Regions from separate parts of the Thioclava sp. ES.031 genome, predicted to be linked through region 2. Evidence: riboswitches for the same ligand, from Rfam matches in the RefSeq annotation. Region 2 holds a riboswitch; the other holds the start of a gene.

Region 1 (15,644 bases), 610 kb from region 2:
TCGCCCAAAGTGCGGCCGACGCCGTCTCGAAAGCGACCGAGACCGCGCAGCAGGCGGCGGGCGATGCGAGCGATGCGGCCAAGGATGCCGCCTCGGCTGCGAGCGAGGCCGCGACAGCCACGATGGATTCTGCAAGCGATGCGGCCAGCGCGGCGGCCACCGATGCCGCTGATGCCGCAACGGCGGCGGCGGAAGCGGCCGCGAAGGCTGCGAATGCGGCCGCCTCGGCGGCCACCGGCGCCCAAGAGGATGCCACCGATAGCGCGGTCGAGGGTGCGAGCACGGCGGCGAAAGCGGCAGCCGAGGCCGCCAGTGAAGCCGCAAATGCCGCAGCCGACGCCGCAGCCGCCGCGACCAATGCGACGCAGACGGCTACCCCGGCAGCTACCGCGAGCACTGGCGACACGCAGGCATCGGTGCCCGCGCAGGGCGTGATGGCTGCGGCGAAGGCGCTGACCGTGGAAGGGTTCGACGCGGACCGGGTGATGGATATCGTCGACACGTCCGAGCTGCCCGAGGCTACGAAGGCGCAATTGCGCACGGCGGTGCAGAGCGCGCGCGACAATCCGCAACTCGTCGAAGGCGTGGTCGATCAGGTCCGTGCGGCGCTGGGCTTCTAAGCGCCACCCGCCGCCACATTCGCCGAGACCGAAGGGCCGCGCGACATCCCATCGCACGGCCCTTTTCTTTACCCATTCGGCGGGCGGGGTGGGAACGTCTGCGCTAAGCCTCGCGTTCGCTCTTCAACGAAAGGAGCCCGCCATGAGCACTCGTCTCGAATTGCAAAGCATCACACCCGTCACCCATGACACGCATCACCTCGTCTTCCCGCGCCCCGAGGGGTTCGACTTCGCCCCCGGTCAGGCGGTCGATCTGAACCTGACCCGCGAAGGCTGGGCTGACGAGCAGCGCCCCTTCACCTTCACCAACCCGGTGGATGGCGACACGCTGGAATTCGTCATCAAATCCTATCCCGACCATGACGGCGTCACCGAGCAGATCGCGACGCTCACGCCCGGCGAGGCGGTGGAGGTCTCCGATCCGTGGGGCGCGATCAAGGACGAGGGCCCCGGCACGTTCATCGCGGGCGGGGCAGGGGTGACGCCCTTCATCTCGATCCTGCGCGCGCGTCTGGCCCGCGAAGGTACGCTGGAGGGCTGCCGCCTGATCTTCTCGAACAAGACGGAAGCCGACATCATCCTGCGCGACGAGTTCGAGGCGATGGAGGGGCTGGAAACCGTCTGGACCGTCACCGGTCAGAGCGATCCCGGCAAGGGAGTCATTTCGATGCATGTCGATCGCGGCTTCCTCGCGCCCTTCGTCGAGAAGGAGAGCGGCAAGTTCTACATCTGCGGCCCCGACAAGATGGTCGATGAGATCGAGGCCACGCTGAAGGAGCTTGGCGTCGCGCAAGATCGCATCATCCGCGAGGATTTCGACTGACGCCGTCCGATCACGTCTAAGTGCCCTGAGGCCGTGCGCCCTGCGCCTTCCCGCCCCCTTGCCCCCGGTGAGGGGGCGGCCTAGTTTGCCCTCGCGCAAATTTCTGCCAAGAACAGGCGACAGACAAAGCCGGGGGCCCGCACGCATGAGCGAGAAACGTAGCATCTTCGAGGAAGTCGGCTCTGACGGCGCCACGACACGGGCCGAGCCCAAGGGCGGCATGATCGACGCCAAGCCGCGCGGCGCGCGCCGGGCGATCCGGATGTGGCTCTTCGTGCTGTTCACGCTGGTCGTGGCGATGATCGCCGTGGGCGGGGCCACGCGCCTCACCGATAGCGGGCTGTCGATCACGCGCTGGGATCCGATCTCGGGGGCGATCCCGCCGATGAGCGATGCCGACTGGCAGGCGGAATTCACCCATTACAAGGCCAGCCCGCAGTTCAAATACATGAACCCCGACATGACCGTGTCCGAGTTCAAGGGCATCTTCTGGTGGGAATGGGGCCACCGGCAGCTGGGCCGCCTGATCGGCATGGTCTGGTTCATCGGCTTCTTCGGCTTCTGGCTGACCAAGAAAATCCCGACCGGCTGGACGGGGCGGCTGTTCAGCCTCGGGGTCTTGGGCGGTCTGCAAGGCGCGATCGGCTGGTGGATGGTGTCCTCGGGCCTCGTGGGGCGGATGACCTCGGTCGCCTCCTACCGGCTCGCGACCCATCTGGGCCTCGCCTTCATCATCCTCGGTCTGATCTCCTGGTTCGCGCTGCAACTCTCGCGCCCGGAATCGGCACTTCTGCAGGCCCGCCGTCTGGCCGAGCCGCGCCTGAGCCGGATCGGCTCGGTGCTGATCGGGCTGGTGTTCGTGCAGATCATCCTCGGCGCGCTGACCGCGGGGATCGATGCCGGCCTCGCCTTCCCGACATGGCCGTCGATGAACGGGCAATTCCTGCCGTCGGAGAGCTTCGACTACACGCCGATCTGGCGCAATTTCTTCGAGAACCCGGCGCTGGTTCAATTCATGCACCGCATGGTCGGCTATCTCGTCTTCGCCTCGGGCCTTTACGCCGCATGGCGCGCGCGCAGCTCGGCTCATCCGCGCACCAAGGAGGCCTTCGCGCTGATGGCGGCGATGATCTTCTTCCAGATGGTGTTGGGTATCACCACCGCGCTTGAGCTGGTGAATTACTGGTGGCTGGGTCTCATCCACCAATTCGGTGCTATCATCACCTGGGTCCTCGTGATCCGCGCGCGTCACATGGCGCGCTTCCCCCTTGTTCGTTCCATCCGGGAGGGCCGCGTATGAGCGCCTATCAGGACCTGCTCGCGCATCAGCGCGAAACCGAAGCGCTGGGCAATATCGCCGGGCTGCTAAGCTGGGACCAAGAGGTGATGATGCCGCGCGGCGCCGCCGATCAGCGCGCCGAGGAATCCGCCGCGCTGGAATCGGTGCTGCATGCGCGCCGCACCGATCCGCGCATCGAGGACTGGCTGGCCCGCGCCGAGGCCGATGATGCGGTCAGCGCGCGCGTGCTCGATCTGGTGGGGCGCAGCTACAACCGTGCGACCCGCATTCCCGCGCGCCTCGCGACCGAGATGGCGCGTCTGACCTCGCTGTCGCAAGGCATCTGGGCCGAGGCCCGCGCCAATGAGGATGCCTCCGCCTTCCTGCCGACGCTGGAAGAGGTCGTGCGCCTCAAGCGCGAAGAGGCCGAATGCCTGTCCGAGGGCAATCTCTACGATGCGCTGCTCGACGATTTCGAGCCGGGCGCGACGTCGAAGGAAATCGCCACGGTCTTCGACCGGATGCGCGGCCCGCTGGTGGAGCTGCGCGACCGGGTGCTGGGCTCGGAGGTCTCGCCGGAGCCCTTCGACAAGGTCTTCCCCGAGAACGCCCAGCTGCGGCTGGCGCGGAAATGCGCCTCCGCCTTTGGCTATGACTGGACGCGCGGGCGGCTCGATATGTCGGTCCACCCGTTCTCTTCGGGCGGCGGCGACGATGCGCGCATCACCACCCGGATTTCCGAGAGCGACCCGTTCGGCAATATCTACTCGACGATCCACGAGGTCGGGCACGCCACCTACGAGCAGGCGATCAACCCGGCCTATCGCTTCACGCCGCTGGGCCACGGCGTCTCGATGGGCGTGCACGAAAGCCAGAGCCGGATCTATGAGAACCAGCTCGGCCGCTCGGCCCCGTTCACCGGCTGGCTGCATCAGCGCATGACCGACGCGTTCGGCGATCTCGGCATGGATACGGAAGCCTTCCACGCGCTGGTCAACCGCGTCGATATGGGCTTCATCCGCACGGAATCGGACGAGCTGAACTACAATCTCCACATCATGCTGCGCTTCGATCTGGAGCGCGATCTGATCTCGGGCAAGCTGGAGGTCGCGGATCTCGAAGAAGCGTGGAATACCCGTTTCGAACAGGATTTCGGCGTGAAGGTCACCAAGCCCAGCCAGGGCTTCCTGCAGGATGTGCATTGGTCGGTGGGGCTGTTCGGCTACTTCCCGACCTATGCGCTGGGCAATGTCTATGCGGGCTGTCTCGACGAGGCGATGCGCGCGGTCACGCCGGGTATCGACGCCGCATTGGCCGAGGGCGATGCGACGCCTGCCAAGCAATGGCTCGACGAGAACCTGCGCGTCCACGGCGGGTTGCGTCCGCCGCGCGAGACGATCCAGAACGCCTGCGGGTTCGAGCCGACCGAGACGCCGCTGCTGGCTTATCTGACGCGGAAATTCGAGGGCATCTACAAGCTGTGATGCGCCGCGCTGGTTGAGGGGGCAGGCGCCTCCGGCGGGGATATTTGGATCGAGAAGAAGGGGCGCGCGGCCCCTTCATCGATCTCAGTCCTGCTCGGCGGTTTCCAGCTTTTCCAGCGCCGCCATCCAGAGCGCCTCGGCTTTCTCCATCGCCCTGGTCGCCTCGGTATGCTTCGCCTGCCAGATCGCGAGATCTCGGGCTTTTTCAGGCTCGTAGAGCGTGGGGTCGGCGAGTTTCGCGTCGAGTTTCTCGAGCATGTCGCTCAGCTTCTCGACCCGGGCCTCGCAGTCGCGGACCTCGCGCTTCATGGTGGTCATCGCACAGCGCGACGGCTTCGCGGCTTTCGGCGCGGCCGATTTCGCGGGCTTGTCCTCGGGCGGCGGCGCCAGAAGCTCCGCGCGGTAGCTTTCCAGATCGCCCTGATAGGGCGCGACCGCGCCGCCTTTGACCAGCCAGAGCCGGTCGGCCACCAGCCCCAGCAGGTGCATGTCGTGGCTGACAAGGATCACCGCGCCGGAATATTCGGTGAGCGCGGTCACCAGCGCCTCGCGGCTCTCGATATCGAGGTGGTTGGTCGGCTCGTCGAGGATCAAGAGATGCGGCGCATCGAGCGTCGCCAGCAACAGCGACAGCCGCGCCTTCTGCCCGCCCGAGAGCTTGCCCACCGCCGTCTCCGCCTGATCCGCACCGAGGCCGAAGCCCGCAAGACGGGCGCGCAGCTTGGCGGGATGCTCGTCGGGGCGCTCGCGCTTGAGATGGGTGAGCGGCGTCTCTTTCAGGTCCAGCTCGTCGACCTGATGCTGCGCGAAATAGCCGATCCGCAGCTTGGACGAGCGCGTGATCTTGCCGTCCATCACCTGAAGTTTGTCCGCCAAGAGCTTGGAAAGCGTGGATTTCCCCTCACCATTCCGGCCCAGCAGCGCGATCCGGTCGTCCTGATCGATACGCAGGTTGAGCTGCTTGAGGATCGCGGGCCCGCCATAGCCTACGGCGGCGTTTTCCATCGCGATGATCGGCGGGGAGAGCTGTTCCGGCGCGGGGAAGGTGAAGACCTGTTTCGCCGCTTCTTCCGGGGCGGTGATCGGCTCCATCTTCTCGAGCATCTTGACGCGCGCCTGCGCCTGCTTGGCCTTGGTGGCCTGCGCGCGGAAGCGATCCACGAAGCCTTGCAGATGGGCGCGGCGCGCCTCCTGCTTCTTGGCTTGGGCGGCCTGCGCCTCGCGGCGCAGCCGGCGGGTGCGCGCAAACGTGTCGTAACCGCCTTGATAAAGCGTGAGTTGCCGATCCTCGAGATGCAGGATCGAGCCCACCGCGCGGTTGAGCAGATCGCGGTCGTGGGAGATCACGATCACCGTATGCGGGTAGCGCATCAGATAGCTTTCCAGCCAGAGCGCGCCTTCGAGGTCGAGATAGTTCGTCGGTTCGTCCAAGAGCAGCAGATCGGGCTGCGCGAACAGCACGCCTGCGAGCGCCACGCGCATCCGCCAGCCGCCGGAGAAATCCGAACAGGGGCGCTTCTGCGCCTCCATGTCGAAGCCGAGGCCTTTCAGGATGGCGCTCGCCCGCGCTTCGCCCGACCATGCGTCGATATCGACCAGCCGCGTCTGCACGTCGGCGATGCGATGCGCGTCGGTCGCCGTCTCGGCCTCGGCCAGAAGGCTCGCGCGTTCCTCGTCGGCGGCGAGCACCGTATCGAGCAGCGAGGTCGAAGAGGACGGCACTTCCTGCGCCACGCCGCCGACGCGGGCGCGCGAGGGCAGGCCGATCTCGCCGCCATCCAGCGTCAGCTCGCCCCGGATCAGCCGGAACAGTGTCGTCTTGCCCGCGCCGTTGGGGCCGACGAGGCCGACCTTGTGGCCTTCGGGGATGGTGGCGGAGGCGTTCGCAAAGAGCGGACGGCCTTCGATCGAAAAGGAGATATCGGAGATGCGCAACATGGGGCCTGACTTGGCGCAGGGGCGGGCAACAGTCAATCGCTGCTGCGCGTCGCGGCCCTTTCGCCTTGGCAAAAATATCCCCGCCGGAGGCATCTGCGGGCGCAAACCCGCGCGGCGGCCTGCCGATCGGCCTTGACCAAACGGTCACAAAACCACGCTAGAGTCGCTGCAAGCCCGCCCATGAGGGCTTTTCAAGGCTTCCCCTGCATGGTAGCAGGCGCGGCAGATATTTCGGACCGGATACCGGCCACGAACCACAAGGAAAGGGTCACACATGGCCATCGAACGCACGCTGAGCATCATCAAACCCGACGCGACCAAGCGCAACCTCACCGGCAAGATCAACGCCAAGTTCGAGGAAGCGGGTCTGCGCATCGTCGCGCAAAAGCGCATCCAGCTGACCATGGATCAGGCCGGCAAGTTCTACGAAGTCCACAAAGAGCGCCCCTTCTACGGCGAACTGTGCGAGTTCATGGCATCCGAGCCGGTCGTCGTTCAGGTGCTCGAGGGTGAAGGCGCGATCGCCAAGAACCGCGAAGTGATGGGCGCGACCAACCCGGCGGAAGCCGACGAGGGCACCATCCGCAAGGAATACGCGCTCTCCGTGGGTGAGAACTCGGTGCACGGCTCCGACGCTCCGGAAACCGCTGCGGAGGAAATCTCGTTCTTCTTCTCGGGTCTCGAGATCGTCGGCTGATCTAGCGTTTCGCGATCAGACCAATTTCCGAGAGGGCCGCGTCCAGCCGGGCGCGGCCCTTCTCTTTTGCGGATTGGGTGCTGCTGTCGCCCGCCGCGATCCGCACCTTAAGTGCATCGAATTTCTTGCGGAATTCGGCTTTCTCAGCGCCGCGGCAGTCGTTCCACGGGCGGCCCTGCAGCGCCATGTGCAGCGCGTAATAGCCGATGAAATGGGCGGGGTTGCCGACCTCGATCCAGGCGGCATAGGCGGCGTCCGCGCCGATCTTGCGCAGCTCCTCGGCCGAGGTGATCCCGGCGCGGATAAAGCCCTCGGCGGTGGCGGGGCCGATCCCCTTGATGGATGTGAGAGAGTTGCTCATCGTGCCGAACGGTCCTTCGGGGCGCGACGCGTTTGCAGCGCGACGGCTTGGCGGATCATCGCAGTTTGAGAGCGGACTTCGCGCCACGCAAGAGCAGCGCGAAGGAGATGTCGGTTTGCAGGCAGTGCGCGCGCCGGGTTGCGGCCGCGGGGCCTGCGCGCGCCGCTGTTATCGCGGCGCGAGGAAGAGCGTCAGATCGACGCCCAATCGTCGAAAATCGTGCCGTTCTGTTGGGTGGTGTTACCCGTTTGACCTTGCTGCTGGCCAGGACGGTTCGTGCCGCCTTGCTGTTGCTGGCCGGATTGAGTGCCCGATTGCTGTTGCATGACCTAAGCCTTGTGATGAGTCGTGTTTTGCCGGGAGTGTCCCGTTACTGCGACAAGTAGCCACAGGCTCTCGCTGGCGAAAGGGGGGGTCAAGCGAAACTGAATTCTGGTCGCTTTGCCGTGATCGGGTGTCATAAAACTGTGACGTTGCCGCAACGGAAACACCGCTGTGCACGGGAATGAGTCAGAAATATGGACCAATCGGCGCGGCCTCTATGCGGCGGTTATTCCGCGGCGCGTGCGGTTGCGCAGATCGAGAGCGACTGCAGGCCCTGCAGGCTGAGCATCGCCTCCAGCGCGGTGTTGTTGTCGACCAGATCGGCGAGGGTCTTGCGGTCGAGCGTCCCGTAGAATGCGTCGAGCGCGTCGCTCAACGCATCGCGGAACAGGCAGGCGTCGCGCAGCGGGCAGGTGTTCGTCTCGGTGTCGAAACATTCGGCGAAGGGCAGGGCGGCCTCGAAGGCGCGCAGCACCTTGCCCACGCCGATCTCTTCGGGCGGGCGGGCAAGCTGCATCCCACCGGCGCGGCCGCGCAGGGTGGTGATGAAGTTCTCGCGCGCGAGCGTGTTGATGACCTGCGCGAGATGGTTCTCGGACGCGTTACAGGCCTCCGCGATCTCGTGTTTGCGCACGGTTCGATGCGGATTGACCGCGCAGAACATCAGCACGCGCATCGCGAGATTGGTTCGTGTGGTCAGACGCATCGTAACTCCTCCAGCTCACGAAGCGGTGATATAGGTAAGTTTACCTCGTAGGTTTGACCTATGTCACGTTCCTCGAAAAATTTCGTCACACAGAGAGGCGGGCTCCAGCGGGGATCCGCCGGGATCAATACCCGCTGGACGGAGACCTGCGCGGCACCCGGCGCGGCGAATGCGTCCATTTGTCAGACTCCTCAAACACGGGCGCGTGAGTAAATGAGAGATGTTGCCCGTCGTGTCATTCGGTCCGGTCGATCCGGCGCTGCGCGGGCGATCTGATCCGTCGCGGAGCGGCCATTTCGGGCGCGGGCGGCGATTCCCACGGGGAGGGCAAGATGAGCAGTCTGGCTGAAACGAGTGCCGCGCATAGCCGGCTCGAGCATTTTCCGATCACCTTCTATGCGACGACGATGGGGCTCGGGGGCTTCACGCTGGCCCTGCGCGCGGCAGCCAAGCCGCTCGGGCTCGGGCCGTTGCCCTATCAGGTGAGTTTCGCGGTGACTGTCGTGGTCTTCGTGCTGATCTCGGTCTTCTATCTCGCCAAGGCGCTGAAGCACCCGCAGGGCGTGAGCGCGGAATGGCATCACCCGATCCGGCTCGCCTTCTTCCCGACCGTCGCGATTTCGCTGTTGCTGCTGGCGACCGGGGCGCTGACGGTCTCGACCTCGCTTGCGCTCCTGCTGTGGCTGGCGGGCACGACCCTGCAGGGGATCATGACGCTCGCGGTCGTGACCAACTGGATCGGGACGCGCAGTTTCAAGCACGGGCAGCTGAACCCGGCATGGTTCATCCCGGCGGTGGGCAATGTGATCGTGCCGGTGGCGGGCGCGCAGCTCGGTTTCATCGAGATCAGCTGGCTGTTCTTCTCGGCCGGGATGCTGTTCTGGCTCGTGCTGCTGACGCTGGTGTTCAACCGTCTGATCTTCCACGATCCCTTGCCGAGCAAGCTTCAGCCGACACTGGTGATCCTGATCGCACCGCCCGCGGTGGCCTTCATCGCGTGGCTGCGCCTGACCGGCGAGCAGATCGTGCCCGGGGCCGGGATCGGGCAGGGCGTCGATCCTTTCGCGCATATCCTGCTGTCGCTGGCCTATGTCTTTGCCGCGCTCGTCGCGGTGCAACTGCCGCGCATTCTGCGGCTGCCCTTCGCGATGAGCTTCTGGGCGCTGAGCTTCCCCATCGCGGCGCTGACCATCGCGACCTTCCTGCATGCCGAATACGCCCATTCCGAGCCGCATCTGCGCATGGCGGTGGCGTTCCTCGCGATCCTTGCCGTGGTGATCGTGGGGCTCGTCTGGCGCACGGGGCTTGCGATCCTGCGCGGAGAGATTTGCCAGCCGGAGTGAGGGGGGCGGAGTTCAGGTCTGAGATCGCCCGGGGCGACTAGCCCCGGGCCGCGCCCGACCCTCCCCCCCGGGAGGGCGCGTTGGCGATGTCAGCGCGGGCCCACGCGTCATTCGGGCTTGCGAGATAAAGCGACAAGCCACAGAGCGCGTCCAGCGCCCAGCCGAGGTCGGGCGCGGCCCTCTCCACATAGATGCACGCCGCTTGACCTCCCGCGAGGGCTGGCGCAGATTTCGCGGGCGAAAAGGAGGGGCGATCATGGCTCTGGAAGATGCGAAAACCCAAGTGGATCAGGCTTTTACGCGGGCAGAGGCACGTGGCCTGAGCTTCGAGAACACCTTCGGCGGGGCCACCAGTTTCCTGCGGCGGCGCTATACGAAGGACCTCGCGGGTGCGCAGATCGCGGTGACCGGCATCCCCTTCGATCAGGCGGTGACGAACCGCCCCGGCACGCGCTTCGGGCCGCGTGCGATCCGCGAAGCCTCGACGCTGCAGGCGTTCGACGCCCCTTATGGCTGGGGCTACGACCCGTTCTCTGAACTCGCCATCGTCGATTACGGTGACATGCCCTTCGACTATGCCAATGTGCCGGAGGTCCCCGGCCGGATCGAGGCGCATCTGGGCGCGATCTTCGGGGCGGGCGTCGTGCCGATCACGCTGGGCGGCGATCATTTCATCACGCTGCCGATCCTGCGTGCGGCCGCTGCTGCCCATGGTGAGATCGCGCTCGTTCAGTTCGACGCCCATTCCGACACCTGGGCCGATGACGATATGGACCGGATCGACCACGGCACATTCCTGTATAAGGCGATCAAAACGGGCGTCGTGACGGCCGAGAATACCGTCTCGGTCGGTATCCGCACCGACAATCCCGATACGCTGGGCGTGACGATCGTGGATGCGCCTTCGGTGCATCGCGAGGGCGTAGAGGCCACGCTGGAACGCATTCGCGCGGTGGTGGGCGAGCGGCCCTGCTACATCACCTTCGATATCGACGGGCTGGACCCGGCCTTCGCGCCTGGCACCGGTACGCCGGTCTGGGGCGGTCTGGCCAGCTGGCAGGCGGCAGAGTTGTTGCGCGGGCTGAAGGGCATCAACCTGATCGGCGGCGATGTGGTCGAGGTCTCTCCGCCCTACGATCCGACCGGCGTGACGGCCATCGCGGGCGCGCATGTCGCGACCGAGCTGATCGCGCTGGCCGGTTGGGGGCTGCGGGAGGGCGCGGAATGAGCCGAGCCGTGACGATCCTCGCGCTTGGGCTGGCCGTGATGGCCGTGGCCGATGGCTGGGTGCGCTTCGCCCCGATCGACCCTGCGCGCTACAAGATCGAAGGTCTGGCGAAAGCGCCCGGCGATCACCCCGAGACGGGCGGGTTTCAGGCTGCGCGCGAGGTGGCCGACCCGCTGGCGCAGATGGCCGCGCTCGACAAGATCATCCGCGCCACCGCGCGCACCAAGCGCGTCGCGGGCAACGTCGATGAGGGGCATGCGGCCTATGTCACCCGCTCCGCCTTCTGGGGCTTTCCCGATGTCACCACGCTTTGGGTCGAGGGCAATACGCTGCAAATCCGTGGCCATCTCGTCTACGGCAGATCCGATCTCGGGGTGAACAAGGCCCGGATCATGGGCTGGCTCGACGAGGCAGGGCTGTAGCGGGTCTGATCCGAGGCGCGGCTTCCGCGTCTCGCGGCGCGTATCCCGCCGCCTCGATCCGCGCTCGCCGGGTCACAGCGATCAACTCTGACGGCGCGCTCCCTTGCGAAGAGAGGGGGCGGAGCCTAAGTGAGGCCCCATGCAGCCGGAGCCAGCATGACCACCATGTATCGTTATTTTTCCTGGGCCATCGCCGTCACCGTTGCGGGGCTGGTCGGGTCATTCGCGCTGGGGTTCACCCAGACCGGCGGGCTTGGCGGCGCGGTCTCTTTCCTGATGATCACGGCGGTGCTTGCCGTGCTGGAAATCTCGCTGAGCTTCGACAACGCCATCGTCAACGCCAACAAGCTGCACCAGATGACGCCGAAATGGCAGCGTCGCTTCCTGACCTGGGGCATCCTGATCGCGGTCTTCGGGATGCGTATCCTGTTCCCGCTGCTGATCGTCGTGGTCGCAGCCGGCATCGGGCCGTGGGAAGCGGTTCAACTCGCCGCGAAACATCCGGCGGAATATGCCGAGATCATCGAGGACGCGCATCTGTCGATCGCGGGCTTCGGCGGGGCCTTCCTGATGATGGTCGCGCTCACCTATTTCATCGACGAGGGCAAGGAGGTCGACTGGATCCGCACGCTCGAATGCCGGTTGCGATCGCTCGCCTCGATCCGCGGGCTCGAGATCGGCCTCGTGCTGCTCGTCATTCTGGTCTTCACCTGGATCTTGCCGGAAGGGCGCGAGGACGATTTCATGTTCGCCTCCATTTGCGGGCTTGCGACCTTCCTGGGTGTCGAAGTCCTGAGCCACGTGCTCGACCGGACGAATATCGCCGCCGATACGGCCAAGGCGGGCCTCGGCGCGTTCCTCTATCTCGAAGTGCTCGACGCGTCTTTCAGTTTCGACGGGGTGATCGGGGCCTTCGCGCTGACCCAGAACCTGTTCCTGATCGCGATCGGTCTGGGGATCGGCGCGATGTATGTGCGCTCGATGACCCTGATGCTGGTGGAGCGCAACACGCTGAGCGAATTCCGCTATCTCGAGAACGGCGCCTTCTGGTCGATCCTGATCCTTTCCGTCGTCATGTTCGCGCAGACGCTGGTGGAAGTGCCCGAGGTAATTACCGGGCTGATCGGGGCCGGGCTGATCGGGCTGGCGCTGCTGTCCTCGATCCGGTTCAACCGGCGCAGCAGAGCCGCCGTCGAGAGTTGAAATTTTCTTGACAGACTGCGGCGCGCGCGGCACAGCAGGGGCACTTCGGTTCCGCCTTGGCGGATGAAAAGGGAACCCGGTGCGATGCGTGCATTCATTCCGGGGCTGCCCCCGCAACTGTGAGCGGCGAGTGACGGCTGACTGAGCCACTGGGGCGACCCGGGAAGGCCAGCCGAAACCAAGACCCGCGAGCCAGGAGACCTGCCGAGGCGCTCATCCTTTCTGCCTGTGCGGGGCGCGCAGCGGAGGCGGTATTCCGTCAGTGGTGACATTCTCACCGTCGGCGGAAATTCTAAATTTCCAAAGACTTACGATACGAAGTTCACGCGACCGTAGAGTCGCGATACGAGGGAATTGGATATGATCCGCACCCGTTTGACCATGGGCCTGATGCTCACCACCGCGCTGGCAGGCCCCGCGCTTGCGCAAGACAGCCAACCTTACCAACTCGATGAGATCGTGATCTATTACGGCGCGCTCGAGCCGCACTCTGCGGACAAGACCGGACAGGCGGTCACTGTGCTGTCGCGCAAGGATATGGAGCGGTCGGGCGAGACGCGCCTTGCCAATCTGATCGCGCAATCGCCGGGCGTCGGCATCCTGTCGCGCGGGCCGATGGGCGCGCAGACCGGCTTCACCATTCGCGGCGTGTCGCAGAACTACGTGAAGGTTCTGGTGGACGGCATCGACGTCTCCGATCCGTCCGCGACGCAGGTGCTTCCCGATCTGGGCCGGTTCAACACGTTCAACTACGACCGGGTCGAGATCATGCGCGGCTCGCAATCGGCGGTCTATGGCGGGCAGGCGGTCGCCGGTGTGATCAACCTCGACACGCCGCGCCCGACCGAAGATGGCGTGAGCCAAAGCGTCAAGGTTGAGCTCGGTTCCTACCAGACCGCGAATGCGGCCTATAACTTCGGCTGGAAGAAGGGCGATGACGAGCTCGCGATCCAGCTGTCGAAAGTCTACACCGCTGGCTTCTCGGCGGCCGACAAGAAGAACGGCAATACCGAGAAAGACGGCTACCGCGCCGACCGCGTCAGCCTGCGCGCGCAGAAGCGCATCTCCGACAACCTGCTGATCGGCTTCAACGGCTTCGCGCAGAACGACCGGGGCGAGTTCGATAACGGCTTCAGCTCGCCGCCCACGGACAGCAACGAATACACGATCCACAAGGAGCGGGGCGGGCGTCTCTTCGCAGAATTCACGACCGGTCCGCTCGATCACGAGCTCGGCCTGACCTATTACACGACCTCGCGCTGGTATCCGGTCTATGACTATGGCTACGAGGGCAAGCGCCGCAAACTCGACTGGAAAGCCTCGACCGATTTGGGGCCGGGGCGGCTGACCTTCGGGGCGGATCGCACGCTGGAAACCTATACCGGCACCTATGTCACGGGCGATGTCCTGACCGCGGATACGGGCGTCTTCGGCGAATATGCCTTCTCGCCGATGGACGGCGTGAACGTGATCGCCTCGGCGCGCCACGACGATCACTCGGATTTCGGCGGCAACACCACGGGCCGTCTCGGCGTCACCTGGCAGGCCAATGCCGCGACCCTCGTCCGCGCCTCGGTGGGCAACGGGTTCCGCGCGCCGTCGGGCTACGAGCTTTATGACGGCTATGCGGGCAATCCCGATCTCAAGCCCGAGAAATCGCTGAGCTACGATCTGGGCGTCGAGCGTGATTTCGGTGCGCATAAGCTGACCGCGACGCTGTTCCATATCGAGGTGAAGGACCTGATCGACTACAGCAACACGACCTTCAGCTATTACCAGACCTCGGGCACCGCCAAGCGGCAGGGTCTGGAACTGGGTCTGAAGGGGCCGATCTCCAACAAGGTCAACTACAGCCTCGGCTATACCTATCTGGACTCGAAGAACCCCGACGGGCTCTCTGCCGGCTCGACGTGGAACTCGGCCTTCGGGCGCCATACCCTGACCGCCGGGATCGACGCGCAGGTGACTGACAAGCTGACGCTCGCCGCCGATATGCGCGTGGTCACCGATCGTCAGAGCCAGCCCGATTACGGCTTGCTGAACGCGCAGATGACCTACGATCTGGGCAATGACAAAGAGGCCTATCTGCGCATCGAGAACCTGACCGACACCGATTACCAGCTGTGGCCGGGCTACGGCACCTCGGGTCGCGCCGCCTATGTGGGGCTGCGTGCGCGGTTCTGATCTGAAAGGGGCGGTTTGCGCCGCCCTTTTCGCCGCTCTGGCGGCGACCTCCTCCGCATGGGCGGAGGAGCCTGCGCGGGTCGTGTCCATGAACCTCTGCACGGATCAGTTGGCGCTGGCGCTGGCCGATCCGTCGCAGATCGTCTCGGTCAGTCATTTCGCGACCGATCCGTCGATGTCTGTGCATTGGAAACAGGCTGAAGAACTGCCCGTAAACTACGGTCGTGCCGAGGAAATTTCGATTCTGTTTCCCGATCTCGTTCTGGCCGATACATGGTCGAACCCGGACACGATCCGCATGTTGCGCACGCTCGGAATCCGGGTCGAGCAACTGCCGCCCGGCACCTCGCTGCCCGAGATCCGCGGCCGGATCGAGACGATGGGCAAGCTGCTCGGCCATCCCGATCGCGCGGCGAAGATGCTCGCGGATTTCGATGCGCGGCTGGCGGCGATCCAGACACCCGCGCCGGGGCTGAAAGCTGCGATCATCGGGCCCTCGGGCTATGGCTACGGGCCGCGGACCCTTGAAGGGCAAATTCTTGAAATGGCAGGGTTTGAGAATGTCGTCAGCGGGCCGGGGCTCGACTGGGGCGGGCGGTTGCCGCTGGAAGATCTGGTGATGGATCGCCCCGATCTGGTCGTCGTCGGCGGCTCGCAAGGCGGCACCGGCACGAGCCGCGCGCAAGAGGTGCTGGCGCATCCGGTGCTGCGCGATCTTCCGGTCGTGCGGGGCCTGCGCGATGCAAGCTGGACCTGCGGCGCGCCCGCGATGCTGGGCGCGGTGGAGACGCTGGCGACGCTCGGGCGTAAAATCGAGAAAGAGAAGCTGACGCAATGAGTTACCGTGCGATCCTCATCCTTCTCTCCATCCTTTGTGCGGTGCTGTTCGCAGCCTCGCTGCTGATCGGGCCGTCGGGCATTTCGCCGCTTCACGGCCTCTCCGCGCTGATCTCGGGCGATGGCGCGGCAGGGCTGGTGATGCGCGAGTTGCGCCTGCCGCGCGCGATCCTCGGGATCGGCGTCGGCGCGGCG
Region 2 (15,644 bases):
TCATCGCGATGCCGTTCACCGGGCTGATTTCGGTTTCCGAAGCGCTCGAAGGGTTTTCCGATCCGAGCGTCATCCTCATCGCGGCGCTGTTCGTCGTCGGCGAAGCCCTCGTGCGAACGGGTGTGACCCAGTGGATCGGCGATCAGCTCAGTCTCCGCTCCGGCGGCAGCGAGGCCAAGATGCTCGTGCTCTTGATGCTGTTTGCCGCCGGGCTCAGCGCCTTCATGAGTTCGACCGGCGTCGTCGCGATCTTCATTCCGATCGTGCTGAGCGCGGCGCGCAAGATGCATATCCGGCCGAACCGGCTGATGATGCCGCTCTCGATCGCGGCGCTGATCTCTGGGATGCTCACGCTCGTCGCGACCCCGCCCAACATGGTGCTCAACGCCGAGCTGATCCGGCAGGGCTATGACGGGTTCGGCTTCTTCGAGTTCTCGCTTTTCGGCGTGCCGGTCCTGATCTTCGCGATCCTCTACATGCTGTTCATGCGGCGTTTTCTCGGGCCTGGCGAACAGATCGCCACTGCCGACAGCCTGCGGCCGAGATTTCCAAACCTGCTCGAGCGCTACGGGCTGACGGATCGGATCGCGCGCATTGCCGTTCCGGCGGGCAGCAACGTCACCGGGCAAAGGCTCGACGAACTCGGGCTTTTCGCGCGCGACGGCGTCGCCATCTTCGCAATCGAGCGACGCACGCGGCATGGCAGCGAGTTTCTGCTCCCCCAAGCCCATGAGCCGATCGTCGCGAATGATCGTCTCATCGTCATCCTGTCCTCGCCCTCCTTCGACATCGACGGCTACATGGCGGCGCATGATTTGCAGCGATGCGCCCCCATCAAGACCTCCACCCCGCTTCCGAACCGCGACGTGGGGCTCGTCGAGGCGATGGTGCCGCCGAATTCGCCCCTGGTCGGCAAATCGCCGGTCGAGGCGCAGCTCCGGACGATTTCGGAATTGAGCGTTCTGGGGATTTGCCGCAGCCAGCAACCGGTTGAGGGCGACGTCGCGGACACGCAGATGAAAGCCGGCGACACGCTGTTGCTGAGCGGGCCGTGGACGACGATCCAGCGCCTGCAGGGGCATCGCCGCGATCTCGTCCTTCTCGAGTTGCCGGAGGAAGCCGAAGACTATGTGCCCGAACGCAAACGGGCGAAAACCGCCATCGCCATCCTCGCCGCGATGGTGCTCGCGATGACATTCGGAGTTCTGCCGAACGCGCAGATCGCGCTGATCACCTGTGTCGCCCTCGGCGTTTTCGGCTGCATCGACCTTCAATCGGCCTATCGTGCGATCAACTGGCAGACCTTGGTGCTCATCGCGGGCATGATCCCCTTCGCCTTGGCGCTCGAACGCGCAGGCGGTGTCGATCTCGCCGCGACGACCGTCCTCGACACCTTTGGAGAGAGCGCCCCGCGCGTCGTTCTCGGAACGCTGTTTCTGGTGACGATGACGTTGAGCCTCTTCATGTCCAATACCGCGACCGCCGTGCTGATGGGCCCGATCGCGCTTGCCATCGCCAAGGGGATGGGCGCCTCGCCCGAACCCTTCATGATGTGCGTGGCATTGGCCGCGTCGACGGCCTTCATGACCCCCGTCGCCTCGCCGGTGAACCTTCTCGTGCTGAACCCCGGCGGATACCGGTTCGTCGATTTCCTGAAAATCGGGGCGCCCCTCGCGCTTTTCACGATGATTGTCGCGGTCGGGCTTCTGCCCATCGTCTATGCGTTCTGACCGCAGCCGCCAGCCATCAGGTGGCGCCCACCGAACCAGACCGGTCGCGCCCCGTCATATTTTCTGCGCGAGAAACGCCGCCGCAAGATCCGGGGTGGCGATCTGGGGATAATCCGCCTCGGCAATCGCGACGCCGAAGCGCTGGTTGAGCGCGATCACGAGGTTCAGGATATCCATCGAGTCGAGCTCGAGATCGTCCTGCAGATGGTCCGATCCCGCGATTTCGGTGGGATCGAGATCGGGGGCGACGCGCACGAGCTCCTCGATATAGGCGCTGCGGATTTCGTCTTCGGTCATAGCTCCTCCGGGGTTTGCAGCTTCGCGTCGATCGCGGTCAGGAATTTCGAGCCCAGCCGCCCGTCGCTCACGCGGTGATCGGCGGCGAGGGTCAGCGTGACGGCCTGCGCGGCGATCACCTTGCCGTCGCACACCAGCGGTTGCGGGCCGGGCGCACCGGCGGTCACGATGGCGACCTGCGGCGGCACGATGATCCCGGCCATCGCCTCGACCCCGCTTTCGCCGAGCGCCGAAAAGGTCAGCGTCGCCATGCTCATCTCCGAGCTTTTGAGCCGCCCGGCACGGGCGCGCATCGTGAGGTCGCGCATCGCCTCCATCAAATCCTGCAAGCTCTTCTTGTCGGCATCGAGGATTGCGGGCGCGACAAGCCCGCCGCCCCGCAGCGCGATGGCGAGGCCGAGATGGATCGCCGTGGAGGGCGTAAACCCATCCTCGCCATAATGCCCGCTCACCGCCTTTTCCTCGCGCGCCGCCAGCGCCATGGCCTTCATCAAGAGCGCGCCCATCAGGATGCGCTCTTCGGGCGGGCGGTCCGCATTGGCCGCGCTCAGCCAATCGCTCGCGGTGCTGAGGTCGACCGTGTGGGTGACGTAGTAATGCGGGATCTCACGTTTGGACCGGGCCATCGCGGCGGCGATCGCCTTGCGCATCTCGGCGAGATAGGCGCCGCGATCTTGCGCCGGGGACGGAGCCGCGGTGGGTTTCGTCGTCTCGACATCGGCGAGGACGATCGCGCCCCCCGGCCCGCTCCCGGTGAGATTCTCCAGCGCGATCCCCAATTCCGCCGCGCGCGCCCTGGCAGCGGGTGATGCGGCGATCCCCGACCGGGTTGCTGCGGGCGGAGCACTTGGCGGCGCCGCTTTCGCCACGGGCGCGACGGGTTCGGCCGCGGTCTGCGGCACAACTGGCGGCGCTTCCTCACTGGGTTCCGCGAGGGTCTCCCCCGGTGCCTGAATAACGGCGAGCGGCGCGCCGACGGGCAGGTCTTGCCCAAGCTCGGCCACCAGCTTCTCGACCACGCCATCCTCGAAGACCTCGATCTCGATCGCGCCTTTCTGGGTCTCGACCACCGCGACGATATCGCCATGCTTGACCGTATCGCCGGGCTTCACCAGCCATTCGACCAGCTTGCCCGCCTCCATATCCGCGCCGAGCGAGGGCATCTTGAAAACGGCCATCGCGTTACCCTTTCCCGAGCGCCGCCTTCACGGCGGCCACGATGGCGGGCACCTGCGGAATGGCGGCGTCCTCGAGATGTTTGGGATAGGGGATCGGCACCTCGGCCGAGCATACCCGCCCCACCGGTGCATCGAGATGCCAGAAGGATTTCTCGCCGATCCGGGCCGCAATCTCGGCCGAGAGCGAACCGGACCGCCAGCCTTCGTCCACGATCACCGCGCGGCGCGTGCGCGCAAGCGAGGCCATGATCGTCTCGTCATCGAGCGGCCGCAGGGAGCGCAGGTCGATCACCTCCGCCTCGATCCCCTCGCCTGCCAGCGCCTCGGCGGCCTCCAGCGTCTTCCAGAGCGAGCCGCCATAGGTGATCAGGCTGATATCCTTGCCCGCGCGCCGGATCGCGGCTTTGTCGATATCGACCGGCCCCGCATTCGCCGCGATCTTCCCGGTGATGTTGTAGAGCATGACGTTCTCGAAGATCAGCACCGGATCGGGATCCTCGATCGCGGTCCAGAGCATCCCGCGCGCGTCCTCCAGCGTGGCAGGCGCGAGGATGCGCAGCCCCGGAATATGCGCGTACCACCCTTCGAGCGAATGGGAATGCTGCGCCGCCAGCTGCTTGCCCGCGCCGGTCGCGAGGCGGATCACCACGGGCGCGCCGAACTGCCCGCCCGACATGTGCCGGATCGTGGCGGCGGTATTCATGATCTGGTCGAGCGCGAGCAGCGAGAAATTCACCGTCATCACCTCGACGATGGGACGCATCCCGGCCGCCGCCGCGCCGATCCCGGCCCCGGTGAAGCCGGACTCCGACAGCGGCGTGTCGCGGATACGGTCTTCGCCGAACTCGTCCATCAGCCCTTTCGAGACCGCGTAGCAGCCGCCGTATGCGCCCACATCCTCGCCCATCAGGAAGACCCGCTCGTCGCGGCTCATCGCGTCGCGGATGCCCTGCTTGACCGCCTCGCGATAGGTCATCTCGACGGTCTCGGCACTCGGTTCGGGCGGCGCGGGCGGCGCGGGGCGCTCCTCGGCCATGACATGGCGGGTGAGCGTTTCGAGCGGCTCCCACTCGCTCGCCTCGGCATAGGCCACGGCGGCGGCGATCTCGTCTTCAACCCCGGCCTCGATCTGCGCGACCTCTTCGGGATGCATCAGCCCGGTCTCGTAAAGCCAGGTCTGGAACCGCACGATCGGCCCCTTCTCGCGCCACGAGGCCACCTCGCTCTTGTCGCGATAGAGCTGGGCGTCGAACATCGAATGCGCCCGGAACCGATAGGTCAGACATTCGAGGAAATAAGGCTTGCCGGTCTCGCGGATCGCGGCGAGCGCGCGGCGGGTGGCCGCCTCGACCGCGACCACGTCCATCCCGTCCACTTGTTCCGTGGTCGTCCCATAAGCCGCCGCCTTGCGCCTTATGTCGGTCTCGGCCTCGGTGCGCGCCAGGGCCGAGCCCATCGCGTAGCCGTTATTCTCGCACACGAACAGCACCGGCAGCGACCAGAGCTGCGCGAGGTTCATCGACTCGTGGAACTCGCCCTCGGCCACAGCCCCTTCGCCGAAGAAGCAGGCGGTGACATTGGGCGCGCCCGTCATCCGGTCGCGCAGCGCGAGGCCCACGGCCAGCGGCAAACCACCCCCCACGATCGCGTTGCCGCCGTAGAAATTCCGCTCGGCATCGAAGATATGCATCGAGCCGCCCCGCCCGCCCGAGGCGCCCGTAACCTTGCCATACATCTCGGCCATCACGCGCTCCATCGGCACGCCGCGCACCAACGCATGGCCGTGCTCACGATAGGTCGCCACGACGCGATCCTCGGGGCCAAGCCGCGGGATCACGCCCGAGGCCACCGCCTCCTCGCCATCGTAGAGATGGAGGAAGCCGCGGATTTTCTCCTGCGTGTAGAGCTCGGCGCATTTATCCTCGAAATGGCGCACACGGATCATCGCCGTGAGCAATTCGCGGATGTGGTCATGGGTCAGGTGCGGTTTGTCGGCAGTCATGTCTCGTCACTCTCCAGCGTCGAAATATCGCCTTCCGGCAGGCCCAGCTCGCGCGCTTTCAGCAGACGGCGCATGATCTTGCCCGAACGGGTCTTCGGCAGGGTTTTGCGGAATACCACCTCGCGCGGGGCGACCGCCGCGCCGAGTTTCTTGCGCGCAAGGCCGCGGATGTCGCGTTCGAGGTCTTCGGAGGGCTCGAAGCCCGGATTAAGCGCGACATAGGCCTTCACCACCTCGCCCGCGGTCTCCTCGGGCAGCCCGATCACGGCGGCCTCGGCCACTGCCGGGTGCTCGATCAGCGCGCTTTCAACCTCGAAGGGGCCGATCAGGTGACCAGAGGATTTGATCAGATCGTCGGCGCGGCCCACGAACCAGAAATAGCCCTCGCTATCGCGCATCGCGAGATCGCCCGAGAGATACCAGCCATCCACGAAACACTTCTTGTAGCGCGCCTCTTCATGCAGATAGGCGCGCATCATCGAGGGCCAGCCGGGCCGCAACGCCAGTTCGCCGATCTCGCCGGGCTTGCAGTCGCGCAGCCCCTCATCGACACGCTCGACGATCCCCGCCTCGATCCCGGGCAGCGGCTTGCCCATAGAGCCGGGATGCACATCCATCGCGCGGGTATTGGCGATCATGATGCCGCCGGTCTCGGTCTGCCACCAGTTGTCGTGGAAGGGCTTGCCGAAGACCTCGTTGCCCCAGACCACGGCCTCGGGGTTGAGCGGCTCGCCCACCGAGGCCATAAACCGCAGCTTCGAGAAATCGTAAGGCTCGGCCGCCTCTTTCCCTGCGCGCATCATCATGCGGATCGCGGTCGGCGCGGTGTACCAGACCTCGATCTGCTCGCGCTCGAGAATGCCATACCAGCGGTCGAGATCGAAATCGGCCTCGTCGATGACCATCCGCACCCGGTTCACCAGCGGCGAGATGATCCCAAAGGAGGTGCCCGTCACCCAGCCCGGATCGGCGGTGCACCAGTAGCGCGTGCCCGGCGTCAGTTCGAGCGCGTAGCGACCCGCGGCGGCATGCATCACCACCGCATTATGCACATGCACCGCGCCTTTCGGGCGGCCCGTGGTGCCGGAGGTGAAATGGATCAGCGCGGGGTCTTCGGGGGCCGTGCGGACCGTCTCGAACTCCTCCGAGGCCGCCGCCATCGCGGGGCCGAGGGCTACGCAATCGTCGGGCGCCTCGTCGCCGATGATCAGCACCAGTTTCAGCGACGGGATCACGTCCCGCCAGGCGGCAATCTTGCGGCGATAGATCGAGGCGGTGGTGATCAGCGCATTGGCCTCGCCGATCTCGAGCCGCGTGCGCAAGGGTTCAGGCCCGAAGGCGGAAAAGAGCGGCGAGAAGATCATCCCCGCTTTCAGCGTGCCCAGCGCGGCTACGTAGAGATCGGGCACACGCCCCGCGAGACCGAAGAGCCGGTCGCCCGGTTTCAGTCCGTGGCTTGTCAGCACATTGGCGAAGCGCGCGGTCCGGGCGGCGAGGTCACCATAGCTCAGGCTTTCTCGCTCTCCCGACTTGCCCAGCCACAGGATCGCCTCGTCTGCCCCATGGCCCGAGGCGACATGGCGATCCACCGCCTCGTAGGCGATGTTCAACCCGCCATCGGGAAAGCCGTCGAGCATCGCCCGCGCGGTGTCCCAGGTGAACGCCTCGCGGACCTCATCGGTCAGCGTGGCGGCTGCCCGTTCGGCGGCCGGCTTCCGGATAATCGCCCAAGTCATCACGCCTCCTCCCATGGTGATGCCAGTCGATGGGCCGCCCCTGTCACGAACGGCCATGACCTTCCCTAGGCGAAGACAAGAGGCAGTTTCATTGATGTGGCTCAACGCGGGAGCGGAAATTATCTGCGGGTTGCGCGCGATACGACCAGATGCCCCAGCAGCGGCGGCAGCAGGCTCATCGCCCCGGCGAGCCCCAGCCCCGCGATACCGGGCGACGGCAGCTGCAGCACATCGGAGAGCCCCGGCAGCCAAAGCGCCCCGGCGATCAGCACAAGACACAGGACAAGCGCCCCCCAGACATAGGGGTTGCGCGTCACATCGTTGCGCAGGGCGTGGGTGTCGGCCTCGCGCATGTTGAACACGTTCCAAAGCTGGCCCAGCGCGAGAGTGACGAAGGCCACGGTGACGGCGGCGGCGGGCTCGAGCCGCAGACCGTAGAGCGCGCCCCCGAAAGCCAGCATCGTCGCCAGCGTGACGATCGCCCCGAGCGCAACGATGCGTCCCCATTCCCTGCGCGCGAGGATCGGCTCGGCGCGGTCGCGGGGCGGACGGCGCATCTCATGGCCGTCCCCATGTCCCAAGCCGAGCGCCAGCGCGGGAAAGACATCGGTGACGAGATTGAGAAACAGGATCTGCAGCGGCAGGAGCGGTGCAGGAAGCCCCACCCCCACGGCGATCCCGACCACAAGGATCTCCGAGAGATTGCACGACATCAGGTAGACGATGAATTTGCGGATATTGCCGAAGATCACCCTGCCCTGTCGCACCGCTTCGACGATGGTCGCGAAATCGTCGTCCTTGAGCACCATATGCGCCGCCTCGCGGGCGACCTGAGTGCCGCGCTGGCCCATCGCGATGCCGATATCGGCTTTCTTCAGCGCCGGCGCGTCATTCACCCCGTCGCCCGTCATCGCGACAGTCTCGCCCTCGCGCTGATAGAAGCTGACGAGGTCCAGCTTCGTCGCCGGAGCCACGCGGGCGAAGACGCTGGCCTTGCGCAGGCGGTCGAGCGTTTCCTCCGGGGCGTTTTCCAGATCGAGCCCTGTGAGGTCTCGCCCCTCGATCGCCACCGCACCGTTTCCGCTGATCCCGGCATCCTTCGCGATGCGCGCGGCGGTCTCGGCATGATCGCCCGTCAGCATGATCACCCGAACCCCGGCGCTCTGGCAGGCCGCGATCGCGGGAGGCACATCCTTGCGCAACGGATCGGCAAGGCAGGCAATCGCGACAAGCGTCAGCCCCTCATAGGGCGCGTCCTCCGCCCCGTCCGTCCGCTTCATCGCAAGGCCGATCCCACGCAGCCCCTCGCTCGCGGCGTCCGCGTTCCGCGCGATCCAGTCGGCCTTGTCTTCGGCACTCAGAGGGCGCGGGCCTTCCGCCCCCAGAACCTCGGAGCAAGAGGCGATCACCGCCTCGGGCGCGCCCTTCACCGCATAGAGCGCGCCCCCGTCCGGCAACGCATGGACGGTCGCCATCATCAGACTGTCGCTCTCGAACGCATGTTGGCGCAGGCGTGGCTCCGCTCCGTCCTCGGTCACCCCCGCCTGTCGTGCCGCACTCAGCAAGGCCAGTTCGGTCGGGTCGCCGATCCGGCCCTCATCGCCGTCGCCCAGCTCGGCATTGTTGCACAGCATGCCGATCTTCAACGCGGCGCGCAGACGGTCCTCCGCGATACCGGTCTCCGGCCCATCCAGATCCACGCTCCCCCCATCGAGCAAGACCTGCACCACGCTCATCCGGTTCTCGGTCAGGGTCCCGGTCTTGTCCGTCAGGATCAGCGTCGTCGCCCCGAGCGTCTCGACCGAGGACAGGCGGCTGATCAGGGCATTGCGCTGCACCATGCGCCACATCCCGCGCGCAAGCGACAAGGTGGCCACGACGGGGATGCCTTCGGGGATCGCGGCCACGGCAAGAGCGACCCCGGTCTGGATCATACTGGTGAGCGGGTGGCCCTGCGCCAGCCCCGTGACGATGATCGCGACGGCAAGAACGATCGTCAGCCAGACCAGTCGCTGCCCGAGCCGCGTCAATTGGTGTTCGAGCGGTGTGGGTTCCGTACTGGCCGCCATCGCAAGCTGGCTGATCTTGCCGATCTCGGTCTCCATGCCGGTCCGCACCACCACGCCGGTTCCGGCCCCCCGTGTGACGGCCGCGCCCTTGAACCCCATATTGGTGCGATCCCCCAGCACCGCATCGGATGGCAGCGGCTCGGTGGTCTTGAGCACCGGAAGGGACTCGCCGGTCAGCACGGATTCGTCGCAATGAAGCCCCGACGCCTCGACGAGTCGCAGATCGGCGGTCACCACATCGCCCGCTTCGAGCATGACGAGATCGCCCGGCACGAGATCGCGGGCATCCACCTCGATGAGCATCCCGTCCCGACGGACGCGGGTGCGGACCTCGGCGACGCTGAACAGCGCCTCCATCGAGCGGGTGGCGCGCAACTCAGTGAAAAACCCGATCGCGCCGTTCAAGAGCAGCACGACGAGGATCGCCAGCGCCTCGACGATATCGTCGATGACCAGCGAGAACACCGTTGCCAGAACGAGAAGCGCGACGATCACCCCCTGAAACTGATGCAGCAGGATGCGCAATGCGCTTCGGGGCTTGGGACGTCGCAGAGCGTTCGGGCCGTGGCGCGCGAGGCGCGTGGCGGCCTCCTCAGCGCTCAGCCCGTTCGGAAAGGGGACGGACAGACGCGCGATCACCGCCTCGGCGGTTTCGGCAAAAGCTGGCGCGGCGTCGGTATCCTGCATCACGGGGCCTTCAGTCATCCCGAGGCGATGGTAAGCCTTTCGGCAGGCAGCGCAATCGCCCGGACTTGCGTAGGGATGCCAAGGGTCAAACTCGCCTCTGCCCGGTCCGGCTCACCCGCGATTCACAAATCGTTGATCGAGATCAATGACGTTCTGCGCCTGTCGTCTCAGCCTAAATCTCGTGTCGGGCTGCGATCTTGGACCGCGAACTCGACCGGGAGGAGGAGGAAAACATGCACATTTGTAAAGCCATGATGGCGGCGGCAAGCGTCGCCGGCGCGCTCTGTGCGAGCGCGGCGCAGGCGGATGGCACGGTCGAGGTCCTGCACTGGTGGACTTCGGGCGGCGAGGCCAAGGCCGTCGGAGAACTGAAGAAAGCCTTCGAAGCCGAGGGCGGCGAATGGATCGACTCGCCGATCGCGGGCGGTGGCGGCGATGCCGCGATGACGGCGCTGCGCGCCCGCGTCGTCGCCGGCAATCCGCCGACGGCTGTCCAGCTCAAGGGGCCGGGCATCCAGGAATGGGCCGAGCAAGGCGCGCTCAACGACGTCCAATCCGTGGCGGATGCGGGCAACTGGGACTCGGTGCTGCCACCGGCGTTGGCCGAGATCATGAAATACCAGGGCAAATACGTCGCCGCGCCGGTCAACATCCACCGCGTCGACTGGATGTGGGCCAACCCGGAGGCGCTGAAGAAGGCAGGCGTCGAAGAGATGCCCACGACCTGGGACGAGTTCAACGCAGCCGCCGACAAGCTGCAGGCGGCGGGCATCGTGCCGCTCGCCCATGGCGGTCAGCCGTGGCAGGACGCGACGCTGTTCGAAGACGTGGTGCTGGGCATCGGCGGCGCCGATTTCTTCCGCAAGGCGCTGGTGGAGCTCGACCCGGAGGCTCTGACCTCGGACATGATGGTCAAGTCCTTCGATCAGCTGCGCAAGCTGCGCGGCTATGTCGATCCGAACTTCTCGGGGCGCGACTGGAACCTCGCGACCGCGATGGTGATGCGCGGCGAGGCCGGGTTCCAGATCATGGGCGACTGGGCGAAGGGCGAATTCCTTGCCGCCGGCAAAGTGCCGGAGAAGGATTTCCTGTGCTGGCCCACGCCGGGCAAAGGCTTCGTGCTGAACTCGGACAGCTTCACCTTCTTCAAGGTGGAGGGCGAAGACCGCATCGAGGGCCAGAAAGTGCTCGCACGGTTGATCATGTCGCCCGAGTTCCAGAAGGTGTTCAACCTCGCCAAGGGGTCGATCCCGGCGCGCACCGACGTGCCGCTCGACGATTTCGACGCCTGCGCCAAACGCTCGCACGCCGATCTGCTGGCGGCGATCGAGAACGACACGCTGGTGCCCTCGATGGCGCATGAGATGGCGGTGCCGCGCTCGGTGCGGGGCGAGTTCCTCGACGTCGTGACCGCTTTCTTCAACTCTGACATGAGTTCCGAGGACGCGGTCAAGCAACTCGCGGCCGCGATCAAGCGCGCGCAGGAAAACTAGGGCCTGCAATGCCCGGAGGCACGGGGCCCATGGCAAGGTTCGGGCGGGCGCTGGAACGGCGCCTGCCCGCGATCGTGGTCTCGCCGCTTTTCGCGGCGAGCCTGTTCTTCGTTTACGGCTTCATACTCTGGACCGCCTATATCTCGCTGACCCGGTCGGGGGTAATGCCCAACTACCAATTCGACGGTGTGAGCCAATATGTCCGGCTCTGGGAGACGCCACGCTGGTATGTGGCGATCCGTAACCTCTTCGTCTTCTCGGGTCTGTTCATCTCGATCTCGATGGCGATCGGCATCCTTCTGGCGATCCTGCTCGACCAAAAAGTGCGCATCGAGGGGGTGATCCGCACGATCTACCTCTACCCGATGGCGCTCAGTTTCATCGTCACCGGCACGGTCTGGAAATGGATGCTGAACCCCGGCCTCGGGCTGGAGCGGCTGATGCATCAGGCGGGCTTCGAGAATTTCAGTTTCGACTGGCTGGTAAACTCTCATTACGCGATCTACACGGTGGTGATCGCAGCCGTCTGGCAAAGCTCCGGCTACGCGATGGCGCTGTTTCTGGCCGGGCTCCGCTCGGTCGATGACGAGGTCCTGAAAGCGGCGGCGATCGACGGCGCGGGCCTGTGGCGCACCTATACCGGGATCGTGCTGCCGATGCTGCGGCCGGTGTTCCTGTCCACCGTCATCATCCTCGCCCATCTCGCGATCAAGAGCTTCGATCTGGTGATCGCGCTGACCGGCGGGGGGCCGGGCTATGCCACCGACATGCCCGCCACCTTCATGTATTCCTTCGCCTTCCAGCGCAGCGAGCTGGGCGTGGCGGCGGCGAGCGCCACGATGATGCTGATGACGGTCATCGCGATCATCGTGCCCTATCTCTACTCGGAACTGAGGAAGACAAGCGGATGAGCGGGCGGAGCAAAAGCGGGATCGTCCAGCGCCGGGGGCTGCATCACAGCCTGATGCGCGCCGTGCTGTTCGCCGTGCTCGGGGTGTTCTGCATCTACTACCTGATCCCGCTTCTGGTGATGATCTCGACCTCGCTGAAATCGCTGGCCGAGATCCGGGAGGGCTCGCTGATCAGCCTGCCGAAAGAGTTCGACTTCAGCGCCTGGGAGAAGGCGTGGAACGGCGCCTGCGTGGGCGTGCGCTGCAATGGGCTCGCGCCCTATGTCTGGAACTCGGTGATGATGACCGTGCCGGCGGTGGCGATCTCGACGATACTGGGCGCGCTCAACGGCTATGCACTGACCAAGTGGCGCTTTCGCGGCGCCGACACGATCTTCGCGCTGATGCTGTTCGGCGCTTTCATCCCGTTTCAGGTGATCTTGCTGCCGATGGCGCGGGTGCTGGGCCAGCTTGGCCTTGCGGGCACGATCCCGGGGCTGATCCTCGTACACACGGTCTATGGCCTCGCTTTCACCACGCTGTTCTTCCGCAACTTCTTCATTGGGGTTTCCAGCGGCATCATTCAGGCGGCGAAAGTCGACGGGGCGGGCTTCTTCGGGATCTTCTTCCGGCTCGTGCTGCCGATGTCGCTGCCCGCCATCGTGGTGACCGTGATCTGGCAGTTCACCCAGATCTGGAACGATTTCCTGTTCGGCGTGGCCTTCACCATCGGAGACAGCAATCCGGTGACGGTGGCGCTCAACAACGTGGTGAACACCTCCACGGGGGTGAAGGAATACAATGTCGACATGGCCGCGGCGATCATCGCGGCGCTGCCGACGCTGGCGGTTTATGTCGTCGCCGGAGCCTGGTTCGTGCGCGGGCTCTCGGCCGGAGCGGTGAAAGGGTAGCAATGGCAGCGGGAATTTCCCTTCAGGGCGTGCGCAAACGCTTCGGGACGAACGAGGTGATCAAGGGCATCGACCTCGAGATCGAGGCGGGCGAATTCATCGTCCTCGTCGGGCCCTCGGGCTGCGGCAAGTCCACCCTGCTCAACCTGATCGCCGGGCTCGAGACGCTGAGCGACGGCCATATCGAAATCGCCGGGCGGCTGGTCGATGACACCCCGCCGCGCGACCGCGACATCGCGATGGTGTTCCAGTCCTACGCGCTCTACCCGACCAAGACGGTGCGCGAGAACATCACGTTCGGGATGCAGACCCGCCACGTCCCGCGCGCCGAACAGGCCACCGCGGTCGAGGAGTTCAGCACGCTTTTGCAGATCCATCCCTATCTCGACCGCAAGCCCGGTCAGCTTTCGGGCGGCCAGCGCCAGCGCGTCGCGATGGGCCGCGCGCTGGTGCGCAAGCCCGAGGTCTTCCTGTTCGACGAACCCCTGTCGAACCTCGACGCCAAGCTGCGGATCGAGATGCGCACCGAAATCAAGAAGCTGCACCAGCGGCTGGGCAAGACCGTCGTCTATGTCACCCACGACCAGATCGAGGCGATGACGCTGGCGACCCGGATCGCGGTAATGGATAACGGCCATATCCGTCAGGTGGCCGAACCCGGAGAGATCTACGACGATCCGGTCGACCTCTTCGTCGCGAGCTTCATGGGATCGCCGTCAATGAACATGCTGCCCGGCGCCCTGCGGCGCGATGGACAGACGGGCGCGCTGTCGGTGGAGGTGACCGACGAGGGCACGGCGGGGGCGCTTCGCTTTCCCCTGCCCGCGAGGTTCACGGAGCGGGTCACCGCACCCGATGGGCACAAGGTCGTTCTGGGGCTCCGGCCGGAGGCGATCTTTATGGCCGGGACCGAACTGCCCGGCCCCGATCGTTTCGTCTTCGAACGCCCGGTCGATCTGGTCGAACCAACGGGCCCCGACACGATGATCGTCTTCGCCCTTGGCGAGATCGAGGTGATCGCCCGGGTCCGCCCGGAAGACGCCCTGCCCCCGGGTGCGCCCTTCAGCTTCGAGGTCGATATGGGCAAGGCCAAGGTCTTCGATGCCGAGACGGGCCTGCGGCTGTAAGGCTGTAAGTCGGAAACGCGGGACATTGCAGGGCCTCTTGTCCGGCCGCGGGTTGGAGACGGGCGCGCTCTGTTTGCAGGCGGGCTTAGGTCCCTCCCGACCGACACCAGCGCCGCCACATCCGCATCTTCGTCTCTCCCCCAATCCGATCTGGACAGGGCCGAATTTTCCTGCGATCAAATCCGGGATGGTGTCCGGCCCCAACGGGTCGGCTGAAAAGGGAACACGGTGCGGGCGATGCCCAACTCCGTGACTGCCCCCGCAACTGTAAGCGGCGAGCGCCACCGGAAACGCCACTGACCTGCAAAGGTTGGGAAGGTCCGGTGAAGCCACGACCCGCGAGTCAGGAGACCTGCCATCTCGGATGCGCGCCCGCGCGCATCTCGGTCACCTTAAACCCGGGCGGGGTGCCTTGGGACGGAGAGACGAGAGATGGACCAGATCGGACCTCGCATATCGCCGTGCCGCGACCACTTCCGCCGTTTTGCGCGGAGGGCGCGATGCTTTTGGAACGAACGCTTTCACTCTTACAACTCGATATAGGACCGATCTCGCCGCTGCGCGCGCGTGAGCTGGGCACGCTGGGCTACATGGAATGGCTCGGCGGACTGCCGGGCGACATGCCCTATGCGAAGGCGGCGATCATCGCCCATACGCAGGCCTATCCGTTCGGCGCAGCCTCGCCCGCCGTCGCGGTGTTCTGCGAGTTGCTGCTGGACTCGCTGCGCCCGCAGCCTTTCGCCCTGCCGATCGAGATGCCCCCGCCGCTCCGGCGCGGCGGCGCTCGCGCCCGACGCGGCCTCTGAGCCTGTTTTTCGTCTTGCGGTCGCATCCTGCGGCCCGGCCGAGGACCATTGCAGCAGGGAACGGCAGCCCCGTTCCCTGTGAGGCTCGGCACTCCAAACGATGGTCATGGATGAACTGAGAGGATCTCTCCATGAATGACAACAAACTGACCCGCCTGCTCGACGCGCGCCCGGTGATCTGCGCCGAGGGCTTTCTGTTCGAACTGGAACGGCGCGGCTATCTGACTGCCGGGGAATTCGTGCCCGAGGTGGCGCTCGAATACCCGCAGGCGCTGCGCAATCTGCATGTCGATTTCCAGCGCGCCGGCAGCGATATCGTCGAGGCCTTCACCTATAACGGCCACCGCGAGAAGATGCGCGTGATCGGTAAGGAAGACCTGCTGGAGCCGCTCAACCGCGCGGCGCTGAAGATCGCGCGCGAGGTCGCCGATGCGAAAACCGGCAACCTGATGGCGGGCAATATCTCGAATACGAATATCTGGGACCCCGCCGATCCGGCGCGGCAGGCCGAGGTGCGTGCGATGTTCGACGAGATGGTCGGCTGGGCGGTCGAGGAAGGCGCGGATATCCTCATCGGCGAGACCTTCTACTACGCGGGCGAGGCGCTTTGTGCGCTGGAGGCTGCGAAGGCGTCGGGTCTGCCGGTGGTGCTGACGCTCGCGCCGATGGCGGCCAACGAGATGATGGACGGAGTCGGCATCGTCGAGACCTGCCAGCA

Evidence for each region. Region 2 has a riboswitch for cobalamin ahead of AXZ77_RS08305 (hypothetical protein). Riboswitches for the same ligand answer to the same signal wherever they lie in the genome.
Region 1: linked by a shared signal. The riboswitch ahead of AXZ77_RS11120 (TonB-dependent siderophore receptor) and the one ahead of AXZ77_RS08305 (hypothetical protein) in region 2 are both predicted to bind cobalamin.

Annotation. Positions count from the first base shown of each region.
Region 1 is NZ_PDJO01000001.1:2,324,338-2,339,981, reverse strand. Features, by position in the region: gene AXZ77_RS11180 (hypothetical protein) at 1-620, shown strand, start outside; gene AXZ77_RS11175 (FAD-binding oxidoreductase) at 763-1,443, shown strand; gene ctaA (heme A synthase) at 1,589-2,743, shown strand; gene AXZ77_RS11165 (carboxypeptidase M32) at 2,740-4,206, shown strand; gene AXZ77_RS11160 (ABC-F family ATP-binding cassette domain-containing protein) at 4,291-6,144, opposite strand; gene ndk (nucleoside-diphosphate kinase) at 6,419-6,841, shown strand; gene AXZ77_RS11150 (TfoX/Sxy family DNA transformation protein) at 6,843-7,202, opposite strand; gene AXZ77_RS19745 (hypothetical protein) at 7,394-7,528, opposite strand; gene AXZ77_RS11145 (Rrf2 family transcriptional regulator) at 7,753-8,232, opposite strand; gene AXZ77_RS11140 (SLAC1 anion channel family protein) at 8,565-9,575, shown strand; gene speB (agmatinase) at 9,832-10,803, shown strand; gene AXZ77_RS11130 (DUF1499 domain-containing protein) at 10,800-11,225, shown strand; gene AXZ77_RS11125 (DUF475 domain-containing protein) at 11,382-12,428, shown strand; cobalamin riboswitch at 12,458-12,652, shown strand; gene AXZ77_RS11120 (TonB-dependent siderophore receptor) at 12,789-14,612, shown strand; gene AXZ77_RS11115 (ABC transporter substrate-binding protein) at 14,701-15,450, shown strand; gene AXZ77_RS11110 (iron ABC transporter permease) at 15,447-15,644, shown strand, end outside.
Region 2 is NZ_PDJO01000001.1:1,711,585-1,727,228, reverse strand. Features, by position in the region: gene AXZ77_RS08355 (SLC13 family permease) at 1-1,730, shown strand, start outside; gene AXZ77_RS08350 (acyl carrier protein) at 1,785-2,027, opposite strand; gene AXZ77_RS08345 (dihydrolipoamide acetyltransferase family protein) at 2,024-3,205, opposite strand; gene pdhA (pyruvate dehydrogenase (acetyl-transferring) E1 component subunit alpha) at 3,210-5,207, opposite strand; gene acsA (acetate--CoA ligase) at 5,204-6,943, opposite strand; gene AXZ77_RS08330 (cation-transporting P-type ATPase) at 7,063-9,699, opposite strand; gene AXZ77_RS08325 (ABC transporter substrate-binding protein) at 9,933-11,192, shown strand; gene AXZ77_RS08320 (carbohydrate ABC transporter permease) at 11,222-12,103, shown strand; gene AXZ77_RS08315 (carbohydrate ABC transporter permease) at 12,100-12,993, shown strand; gene AXZ77_RS08310 (ABC transporter ATP-binding protein) at 12,996-14,120, shown strand; cobalamin riboswitch at 14,292-14,495, shown strand; gene AXZ77_RS08305 (hypothetical protein) at 14,621-14,926, shown strand; gene AXZ77_RS08300 (homocysteine S-methyltransferase family protein) at 15,058-15,644, shown strand, end outside.